2 regions of the Stenotrophomonas sp. AC248 genome follow, and region 2 is predicted to be linked to the other one. Evidence: riboswitches for the same ligand, from Rfam matches in the RefSeq annotation. Region 2 holds a riboswitch; the other holds the start of a gene.

Region 1 (5,407 bases), 320 kb from region 2:
CCCGCCGGCAGCTGCCAACGATCATGCGCAGCTTCCTGGATTTCCTGGTGGAACGCTTTGCCAGCCCGGAATTCCTGGCGCAGCTGTAAACGCGGCCCCGGTAGAGCCGACCGTTGGTCGGCTGCACTTGATCCGGCAACCGCGCATCAGCACGCCGCAACCGCAACCGCAGCGGGCGCGTGCAGCCGACCAACGGTCGGCTCTACCGGGGCGTGCATCGGCATCACACACGCACCTCCGTACAATGGCGCTTCCCTGCTGTGGAAGTGAGCATTGCCTTGTCGTATCCGTATCCGTTGGTGGTGTTCGATCTGGATGGCACGCTGGTGGACAGCGCGGCCGATATTGCCGAAGCGTTGAACCGCACGCTGCAGGACTGGCAGTTGCCCCGCGTGGCGGAGGCCACGGTACTGACCTGGATCGGCGATGGCGTGCGCCGGCTTGTCGAACAGGCATTCACCGCGGCCGGCAGTGATATCGATCTGGACACGGTCATGCCCGGTTTCATGCGGCACTACGAGGCCTGCCTGTTGCGCAGTCCGCGCCTGTTCGATGGTGTGGCCGAAACGGTTGCTGCCTTGCGCGAACGCGCGGTGACGCTGGCGATCTGCACGAACAAACCGTCCGCGCTGGTGGCGCCGTTGCTGCAGCACTTCGGGCTGCAGGATCAGTTTGCGCTGGTGCTGGGCGGCGATTCGCTGCCGGAACGCAAGCCCAGTGGTGCGCCGTTGCGGCATATCGCCGCTCAGTTCGAGGTGGCCGTCGAGGCCGCCTTGATGGTGGGCGATTCGATCACCGATTACCGCGCGGCGGTGGATGCAGGCATGCCGGTGGCGCTGGTGCGCTATGGCTATCCGCGCGGGCTCGACCTGGACAACGTCGAGGCGGTGGCCGTGGTGGATGATCTGCGGGAATTGCTGGTGCTGTAACCGGCGGCGGATAACGCGTGTGCCGACCAACGGTCGGCACCTACCAGGTTCAATGATTGTGCCGACCAACGGTCGGCACCTACCGAGGGTGGGACGGCGGCAGTGCCGCCGTCCAGATCCCTTATTTCGGCTGGTAGCGCACGCTCAGGCGGTACTCGCGGCCGGGCTGGTTGTACCAGGCCACCGTTTCGTAATCGCGGTCGAACACATTGCTGACCCGGCCGAGCACCGACCAGTCGCGGCTCAGTGCGTATTCCAGGCGCAGGTCGAGCGTGCCGTAACCGGCCAGGCGCACGGTGTTGGCGGCGTTGTCGTAGCGCTTGCCGGCACCGTTGGCGGTCACGCCGGCGCGGAAGCCACCGAAGCTGCGGTCAATGTCCAGGCGCGCGGTGTTCTGTGCGCGGCGGGCCAGCCAGTTGTCGAACTGCGCGCTGCCGTTGGTGCGGTTGCGCGGATCGGTGTGGCTGAGCTGGGCGTTCACGTCGAACCCGGCCAAGGTGATGCCACCGGTCAACTCGGCACCGCGGATGCGCGCCTTCTCCACCTGCGACATCATGAAGGTGGTGGAATCGTAGGTGATCAGGTCATCGATGCGGGTTTCGTACACGTCCAGGCCCCAGCGCCAGCCCTCGCCCTGCTGGGCGATGCCGACGTTGGCGCTCTTCGATTTTTCCGGGTCCAGGCCCGGCACGCCACTCCACGGGTCGTACAGGTCGCTGAAGGTCGGGGCCTTGAACGCGGTGCCGTAGCTGGCGTTGAGGCGGAACCCGCTGCCCAGCTCCAGGCCCCAGCCCAGGCTGCCGGTGGTGTGGTTGCCGAACTGCTCGTTGTCGTCGTTGCGCACGCTGGCCTGCAGGTGGTGCGCGCCGAAGCGGCCCTGGTACTGCACGAACACGCCGGTATTGTCGCGGCTGTCGACCAGGTAGCCGGCGCTGCTGCCGTCCAGGTTGTCCTGGCTCCAGTCCACGCCGGCGCTGAGCAGCTGGCCCTCGGCGATGCCCACGTCGGCCTGCACCGAGGCGCTGTTGCGGTGGGTCTGCGCCGCACCCAGCCAGGTGCTGCCGTTGTAGTTGTCCGATTCGTTGTCGGCACGCCCGACGTTGGCGGTCAGGGTGAAGCGCTCGCTGGGGGTGTAACGCACCTTGCCGCCCAGCACCTGCTGCAGCGTTTCCGAATAGTTGTAGTAACCGTCGTAGTGGTTCTCGCCTTCGGCGCGCAGCGCGGTCCCTTCCACGCTCAGCGCATCGGTCAGCGCGTAACCGCCGCGCAGGCTCATCGACAGGTTGCGGTAGCCGTCGCGGTCGGGCTCGTCGGCACCGCAGCCAGCGAAGGTCGCGGCATCGCCGCGGCACGAGTTGATACCGTCGGTGTGCTGGTAGGCGATGTCGGTGCCAAACCAGCCACGCGCGCCGCTGCCGCCGAAGCCACCGCTGGCTTCGCGCAGGCCGTTGCTGCCGCCGCCCACCTGGAAGTGCGGGGCGAAGGTGCCGGCGTTACGGCGGGTGAAGATCTGGATCACGCCACCGATCGCGTCGGCACCGTACAGGCTGGACTGCGGCCCGCGCACGATTTCGATGCGCTCGATCTGCGCCAGCGGCAGGTCCTGGATCATGGCCAGGCCCAGGTCGCCGGTGTTGATGCGCACGCCGTCCACCAGCACCAGGGTGTGGGCCGAGTTGGTGCCGCGCAGGAACAGCGAGCTCTGCTTGCCCAGCCCGCCACTGTTGTTGAGGTTGATGCCGGCGCGGCCACGCAGCAGGTCCTGCAGCGACGGCGCCTGGCTGCGCTCGATCTCGGCGCGGTCGATCACCTGCGCCGGGGAGATGCTGTCCTGCAGGGCGATCGGGGTGCGGGTGGCGGTGACCAGGACCTGGTCCAGCGCGGTCGCCTCGTCCTGGGCCGACGCCAGCAGGGGCAGGGCCGACAGCACGGCCAGGGAAAGGACTTGGATCTGCAGCTTCATCGATGACTCCATGCACCGCGCACGCCCGCGCGGCAAGGGGTGGGGATGATCGCGCTGCAGGGATGGATCGACGGTGGGCGGACACGCGCACGGCGCCGCTTGCCGCCGCCATGCCCGCCGCATCGCAACCAGTCGTCTTCCAGGCCGGTCTCCGGGCTTGCGGGCCGATGGCCAGGGCCATCGCACCCGGCGCCTTCCCATGCGCAAGCACAGTGGCGTAATGCCGGGTGTTTCCACGCTTACCGTTGCGGGGGCAGCGCCGGAGTGGCAGGCAAGGGTCTGCTGCGTCACCGGCTTCCCGTTTCAACCTGCCGGCATGCGCCGCAGGTCACCTGGAAGTGCGCGCAGTGTAGAGCAAAGGCCTGGCTGCGGCAGCCGGCGCGGCGGGGTGGCACGGAGCGAGCGGTTAGAATGCCCCTCGTTCCACGATGTGATGCCCATGACCCCTTCGAGGTTGCAGCACCGTTCCGCTCCATCCACCGCGCAGGCAGCGGCGTGATCCTGGACCTGATCCGCCACGCCAGCACCGGCCGTGACGGCCACCTGGACGGGCGCACCGACCCCGTGCTGGAAGACGGCAGTACCGACGCCCTGTGCGCACGCTATGCGGGGCTGCCCTGGCAACGCGTGGTGAGCTCGCCCCGCCAGCGTGCGCTGGCCACTGCCGATGCGCTCGCGTTGCCGCACGGGGTGGAAGTGGTGGCCGACGAGGAGTGGGCCGAACTCGACTTCGGCGACTGGGATGGGCAGGCGCTGCATGAGCTGCCGATGCAGGAGCTGTCGGCGTTCCACCTGGACCCGCACGCCAACCCGCCACCGCACGGCGAAAGCTGGGGCCACTTCGAGCGCCGCATTGCCCGTGGCCTGCACCGGTTGCTGGATGACCCCGACCCGCTGCCCACCCTGATCGTCAGCCATGGCGGCCCCTTGCGGATGGTGCTGTCGCAGGTGTGTGGCCTGCCGATGGCAATGTGCTGGGCACTGCGCATCGACCACGGCACCCGCCTGCAGCTGCGCGTGGAGCGCGAGGACGACCGCCTGTGGGGCGAACTGCTGGAACTGCAGCAGCCTTGATCGCGTGCGGTGCGCACCGGCTCTACGACAGCCGGTTGCGCGGTGAACAATGGGCGCATGGCGATGCGTTGTTCAAACCGGGGTCTCTGTACCCGGAGGCGCGGCAGAGCCCGGCTCTACGCGGTCTCGTCGTCCGGTTCGAACGGCGGCACGTCGTCGGCGTCGGCTTCATCATCGCGACGTTCGGCGGTGCGGTCGTAGACCGGGCCGGACGCCGGGGGTGCCTTTTTCAGCGGCTTGTCGGCAATGATGGCCTCGTACTCGGCCACCAGTTCGGTGCGGCGTGCTTCGGGCAGTTCCTGCCAATGGCAGTCCTGCAGCGCGCCTTCCAGCGAGTAGAGCAGGTTGAGGCTGGGCTTGAAGCCGGCGCGGCGCACCTTCACGAACGCGCCGACCGCGCCGATCGCGATCAGCTCCTCGGGCGTGCGCAACCCGACCTGGCGCAGCCAGGCTGCGCTCTTGGGACCGATGTTGCGCAGCTTGGTGCTCATCCCAGGGCCTCGACGAACACCGCGGCGATCGCCTCCAGGCCGGCCTGGTCGTCGGCGTCGAACCGCGCCAGCGAGGGGCTGTCCAGGTCGAACACGCCGATCAGGGTATCGCCGTGGACCAGTGGCACCACCAGTTCCGAGCGCGACGCCGAATCACAGGCGATGTGGCCGGGGAAGGCATCCACGTCTTCAATGCGCTGGGTCACGCGCTGGCTGGCCGCCGCGCCGCACACGCCCTTGTCCAGCGGGATGCGCACGCAGGCCGGCAGCCCCTGGAACGGGCCGACCACCAGCTCGGTGCCGTCGAAGAAGTAGAAGCCCACCCAGTTCAGGTGCGGCAGGGCGTGGTAGACCAGGGCCGACAGGTTGGCCGCATTGGCGATGCGGTCGCGCTCGCCGTGTACCAGTGCGCGGGCCTGGGCCAGCAGCTGGCCGTACTGTTCCGGCTTGCTGCCGGTGAGCGTGGAAGTATCGAACATGCCCGGAGTCTAGCAAGCAGCAGGCCGCGCCGGGACCGTCGATAATGCACCGCTCCTTCCCGATCCCGGCCGTGATGACCGCCTACCCGCTTCCCGCCCTGTATGTCACCGGTACCGATACCGGCATCGGCAAGACCTTCAGCAGCTGCGTGCTGCTGCACGCGCTGCGCCAGCGCGGTGGCACGGCGGTGGGGATGAAGCCGGTGGCCAGCGGCTGCGAGCGCACCGCGCACGGGTGGCGCAACGAGGATGCCACCGCGCTGCTGGCCGCCAGCCAGCCGGTGCCGGCCTACGCCGACCTCAACCCGTACGCGCTGCCCCTGCCGCTGGCGCCCGAGCTGGCCGCCGCCGACGCCGGCGTGCAGCTGGCGCTGGACCCGATCGAGGCGGCCTTCGGGCGGTTGCGCGCACAGGCCGACACGGTGGTGGTGGAGGGCGTGGGCGGCTGGCTGGCACCGCTGTCGGCCACGC
Region 2 (5,407 bases):
ATGACGGCTTACCGCTTGGCCAAGTCCATCGACGTGAAGCAGACGCGCATCGGCGAGATCATCGCGGGCAGGCGCAGCATCACCGCCGACACCGCATTGCGACTGGCGCGCTTCTTCGGCACCAGCGAGGCCTTCTGGCTCAACCTGCAGATGGCCTACGACGCGGCGAAGGCCAGGGACGAACTGGCCGACGTCCTGGCGCGCATCGAGCCATACCACCACGCGGCCTGAGCGGCCGCCATTCCCCTCCCCTTGCTTGCCGCAAACGCGTGGATGGCCTCCCGCACCCGGCACCCCGTGCGACGGACATTGCTGTCACGTGCGTTGCATCGTCCATGACCTTCCTTCGTTGGCGCGACGCCCCTTGACCACCGCCCGCCTTCGGCCTACCTTGTGCGAGCCGAAGGTATCCATCTCTTCATGCAGATGAAGGGATGGGTTTAAACGGGAATCCGGTGAAGGCGCCTCGTGCGCCCATTCCGGAGCTGCCCCGCAGCGGTGAATGGAAACGAATCCTGCCAACAGCACTGGGCCCCGGCCTGGGAAGCGGCAGGTACTAGGTGGGCGTTCGCGCCCGTGTCCATCAGCCCGAATACCGGCCCCGGCCGGGGGACACGACCGTCCCCTGATTCGACCTGGAACGTCCGCGGGGAGGTTGCCGGGGCCTGCCGCCATGCCGCCCGCGTGGCGCTGCCCCCGTGCGTCCGCTCCACGACATCCGGTTCGCCCGCGGGGGCGAAGGTCGCTGGCGGGGCGGACACGGCAGCCATGTCGTGCACGGCGCGCGGTTCCTTCGTTCCTCAATGCCGCTACTGCAATGAGGACACGTTCCATGACCACTGTTACCAACCTGGGGTTTCCCCGCATCGGCGCCAAGCGCGAACTCAAGCGTGCGCTGGAAGCGTTCTGGTCCGGCGAAAGCAGCGCCCAGTCGCTGCAGGACACCGCCAGCGGCCTGCGCGAGCGCCATTGGCAGCTGCAGCGCGAGGCCGGCGTCGATGTGCCGCCGAGCAACGACTTCAGCTTCTACGATCAGGTGCTCGACGCGGCCTTCCTGTTCGACGCCATTCCGGCGCGCTACCGCGCCCTGGCCGACGCCGAACCGCTGGCCGGGTACTTCGCCATGGCCCGGGGCGTGCAACGCGACGGCTATGACCTGCACGCGCTGGAAATGACCAAGTGGTTCGACACCAACTACCACTACCTGGTGCCCGAACTGCAGGCCGGCCAGGGCTTCGCGCTGCGTGGCGACAAGCCGCTGGCCGAATACCGCCAGGCCAAGGCGCTGGGCATCGAGACCCGCCCGGTGCTGATCGGCCCGGTGACCTTCCTGCTGCTGTCCAAGACCACCGACGGCAGCCGCGCACTGGACCTGCTTGACGCCCTGCTGCCGGTGTACGTGCAGTTGCTGGGCCAGCTGAAGGACGCTGGCGCGCAGTGGGTGCAGCTGGACGAGCCGGCGCTGGTGCAGGACCTGGACGAGGCCACCCGCGCCGCGTTCACCCATGCCTACGCGGTACTGGCCGAGGCGGCGCGGCCGAAGGTGCTGGTGGCCACCTACTTCGGTGCGCTGGACGACAACCTGCCGCTGGCCGCCTCGCTGCCGGTGGATGGCCTGCACGTGGACCTGGTGCGCGCCCCGGAGCAGCTGGATGCGGTGATCAAGGCGCTGCCCCCAGGTCGTGTGCTGTCGGCCGGTCTGGTCAACGGTCGCAACATCTGGCGCACGCATCTGGACATCGCACTGGTGCTGGCCCGTTACGCGCACGGCCACGTGGGCAGCGATGCGCTGTGGCTGGCCCCGTCGTGTTCGCTGCTGCACAGCCCGGTCGACCTGGACCTGGAAAAAAAGCTGGATGACGAACTGCACAGCTGGCTGGCGTTCTCCAGGCAGAAGCTGCAGGAGCTGCGCGTGCTGGCCGATGCCATCGACGCCCCGGCCCGCGCCGAGGACACGCTGGCGCACTCGCGTGCGTGCATCGAATCGCGCCGGCGCTCGCCGCGCGTGCACAAGGCCGCAGTGGCCGCGCGCCTGGCCGCCCTGACCGCCGCCGATGCGCAGCGCCACAGCCCCTACCCGCAGCGCCACCTGGCCCAGGCCGGTGCGCTGCAGCTGCCACGCTTCCCCACCACCACGATCGGCTCTTTCCCGCAGACCCTGGAAGTACGCGAGGCCCGCGCCAGCAACAAGTCCGGCAAGCTGTCCGACGCCGACTACGATGCGTTCCTGGCCACCCAGACCGAACACTGCGTACGCGTGCAGGAGCAGATCGGGCTGGACGTGCTGGTGCACGGCGAGTTCGAGCGCAACGACATGGTGGAGTACTTCGGCGAGCAGCTGGACGGCTTCGCGTTCACCAAGAACGGCTGGGTGCAGAGCTATGGCTCGCGCTGCGTGAAGCCGCCGGTGATCTTCGGCGACGTGACCCGTCCGCGGCCGATGACGGTGCGCTGGTCGCAGTACGCGCAGTCGCTGACCGACCGCCCGATGAAGGGCATGCTGACCGGCCCGGTGACGGTGCTGCAGTGGTCGTTCGTGCGCGATGACCAGTCGCGCGCGGACACCTGCCGGCAGATCGCATTGGCGCTGCGCGACGAGGTACTGGACCTGGAGGCGGCCGGCATCGGCGTGATCCAGATCGACGAGCCGGCCATCCGCGAAGGCCTGCCGCTGCGCCGCGCGCAGTGGCGCGAGTACCTGGACTGGGCGGTGGAAGCGTTCCGGATCAGTGCCAGTGGCGTGCGCGATGCGACCCAGATCCACACGCACATGTGCTATTCCGAGTTCAACGACATCATCCACTCGGTGGCGGCGATGGATGCCGACGTGATCTCGATCGAGACCTCGCGCTCGCGCATGGAGCTGCTGGATGCGTTCGTGCGCTTCCAGTATCCCAACGAGATCGGCCCGGGCGTGTATGACATCCACTCCCCGCGTGTGCCCGACAAGGAAGAGATGCTGGCGCTGCTGCGCAAGGCCGCCGAAGTCCTCCGGCCCGAGCAGATCTGGGTCAACCCCGACTGCGGCCTGAAGACCCGCGGCTGGAAGGAAACCCGCGCCGCGCTGGAAGCACTGGTGGCCGCCGCGCGCCAGCTGCGCGAGGAAACCGCCGACGCCAACGCCGCCTGACCCACCCTGTAGAAATGAGCCAAGGACCGCACCGCCGCCGTTGCCGGCGGTGCGGTCGACGAGACGTACATGACCACGCCCATTGTTACCCCGATCGACCGCCCCACCCTGTCCCTGCCCGACGGCCATACCCGGCTGCTGCTGCATTCGTGCTGCGCACCGTGCTCGGGCGAAGTGATGGAAGCCATCACCGCCTCGGGCATCGCATACACGATCTTCTTCTACAACCCCAACATCCACCCGGCCAGGGAATACGAACTGCGCAAGCAGGAGAACATCCGCTTTGCCGAAAAGCATGGCGTGCCGTTCGTCGACGCCGACTACGATACCGACAACTGGTTCGCACGTGCCCGCGGCATGGAGGCCGAACCCGAGCGCGGCATCCGCTGCACGATGTGCTTTGACATGCGCTTCGTGCGCACCGCGCTGTATGCGCACGAGCATGGCTTTCCGGTGATCAGCAGTTCGCTGGGCATCTCGCGCTGGAAGGACATGAACCAGATCAACGACTGCGGCCACCGCGCCGCCGCGCATTACCCGGGCATCCAGTACTGGGATTACAACTGGCGCAAGGGCGGTGGCGCCGCGCGCATGGTGGAGATCAGCAAGCGCGAGCAGTTCTACCAGCAGGAGTACTGCGGCTGCGTGTACTCGCTGCGCGACGCCAACCGTCACCGCCGCGAAACCGGCCGCGAGCGCATCAAGATCGGCCTGCTGTATTACGGGCAGGACAACGACGCGCCCACGGGCGATTGACGTTCGCACGCGGGGCCGCCACGCTGGTTGCCCCGCTTCCGTTGTGTTGGATCTGCCATGACCGCCGCCCTACCCGCCGATGTGGCCCTGCTGGTGATCGACCTGCAGCCGGACTTCATGCCCGGTGGCGCGCTGGCCTGCGAACAGGGCGACGCGCTGGTGGCCCCCATTGCCGACCTGCTTGCGCAGCGCCGCTACCGCACGGTGGTGGCCACCCAGGACTGGCACCCGGCCGACCACGCCTCGTTCGCCAGCCAGCATCCGGGGCACCTGCCGTTCGAGGCAATCCTGCTGCATGCGCAGCCGCAGACCCTGTGGCCGGACCACTGTGTGCAGGGCAGCGCCGGTGCAGCACTGCACCCGGGCGTGGACTGGACCGTGGCCGACCTGATCCTGCGCAAGGGCACGCGCCAGCAGGTGGACTCCTACAGCGCGTTCCGCGAGAACCACGGTCCGGACGGCAGCCGCCCGCCAACCGGGCTGGCCGGCTGGCTGCATGAGCGTGGCATCCGCGAGGTGCACGTGTGCGGGTTGGCGCGCGATTACTGCGTGCTGTGGAGCGCGCAGGACGCGGTGAAATCCGGGTTCCGGGTGAAATTCCTGTGGGACCTGACCCGTCCGGTGACCGACGCCAACGACGGCATGGTGCGCGAGGCGTTGGCGAAGGCGAAGATCGCGGTTATCTGACGGGCGACGCCGGGCGTCGGCCGGAACGGCGTACCGACCAACGGTCGGTACCTACCGGATGAAAGAACGATCGGCGGGTGCCGGCTGTGCGCTGGTAGTGCCGGCCGCTGGCCGGCTCCCGATACCGTTTGGAGCATGCGAGGAGCCGGCCAGCGGCCGGCACTACCCGCCATCCCAGACGACCCCGGGCGCCGGCCAGAAAGCGTACCGACCAACGGTCGGTACCTACCGGAACGCCGCGCCCCGGCGCGGGCCGGTCAGCGGAACACCACCGTACGATGCCCGTTACGCAGGATCCGATGCTCCACATGCCGGCGCACGGCGCGGGCCAGCACCTGCGATTCGGTGTCGCTGCCCAGCCGCACCAGGTCGCGCGGGGTCATGGCGTGGTCCACGCGGGCCACGTCCTGCTCGATGATCGGACCTTCGTCCAGGTCTTCGGTGACGTAGTGCGCGGTAGCGCCGATGATCTTGACCCCACGGGCGTGCGCCTGGTGATACGGCTGCGCGCCCTTGAAGCTGGGCAGGAAGCTGTGGTGGATGTTGATCGCCCGGCCCGCCAGCGCCTGGCACAAGCGCGGCGACAGGATCTGCATGTAACGCGCCAGCACCACCAGGTCGATCTGCTCGCGCTCGACCAGGTCGATGATCTGCTGTTCCTGCACGGCGCGGTTGTCGGCGTTGACCGGCAGGTGGTGGAACGGCACTCCGTACGAACCGGCCAACGCGGCGAAGTCGTCATGGTTGGACGCCACCGCCGCGATATCCACCTGCAGCTGGCGGCTGTGCGCGCGGAACAGCAGGTCGTTCAGGCAATGCCCCTGCTTGCTCACC

The links. Region 2 has a riboswitch for cobalamin ahead of metE (5-methyltetrahydropteroyltriglutamate--homocysteine S-methyltransferase). Riboswitches for the same ligand answer to the same signal wherever they lie in the genome.
Region 1: linked by a shared signal. The riboswitch ahead of btuB (TonB-dependent vitamin B12 receptor) and the one ahead of metE (5-methyltetrahydropteroyltriglutamate--homocysteine S-methyltransferase) in region 2 are both predicted to bind cobalamin.

Annotation. Positions count from the first base shown of each region.
Region 1 is NZ_OZ409840.1:535,831-541,237, forward strand. It holds gene ACZ0AE_RS02405 (LysR family transcriptional regulator) at 1-89, shown strand, start outside; gene gph (phosphoglycolate phosphatase) at 279-929, shown strand; gene btuB (TonB-dependent vitamin B12 receptor) at 1,051-2,892, opposite strand; cobalamin riboswitch at 3,018-3,243, opposite strand; gene ACZ0AE_RS02420 (histidine phosphatase family protein) at 3,304-3,966, shown strand; gene ACZ0AE_RS02425 (TfoX/Sxy family protein) at 4,083-4,457, opposite strand; gene ACZ0AE_RS02430 (GAF domain-containing protein) at 4,454-4,936, opposite strand; gene bioD (dethiobiotin synthase) at 5,011-5,407, shown strand, end outside.
Region 2 is NZ_OZ409840.1:218,164-223,570, reverse strand. It holds gene ACZ0AE_RS00955 (HigA family addiction module antitoxin) at 1-231, shown strand, start outside; cobalamin riboswitch at 387-618, shown strand; gene metE (5-methyltetrahydropteroyltriglutamate--homocysteine S-methyltransferase) at 833-3,130, shown strand; gene ACZ0AE_RS00945 (epoxyqueuosine reductase QueH) at 3,200-3,886, shown strand; gene pncA (bifunctional nicotinamidase/pyrazinamidase) at 3,944-4,573, shown strand; gene purU (formyltetrahydrofolate deformylase) at 4,831-5,407, opposite strand, start outside.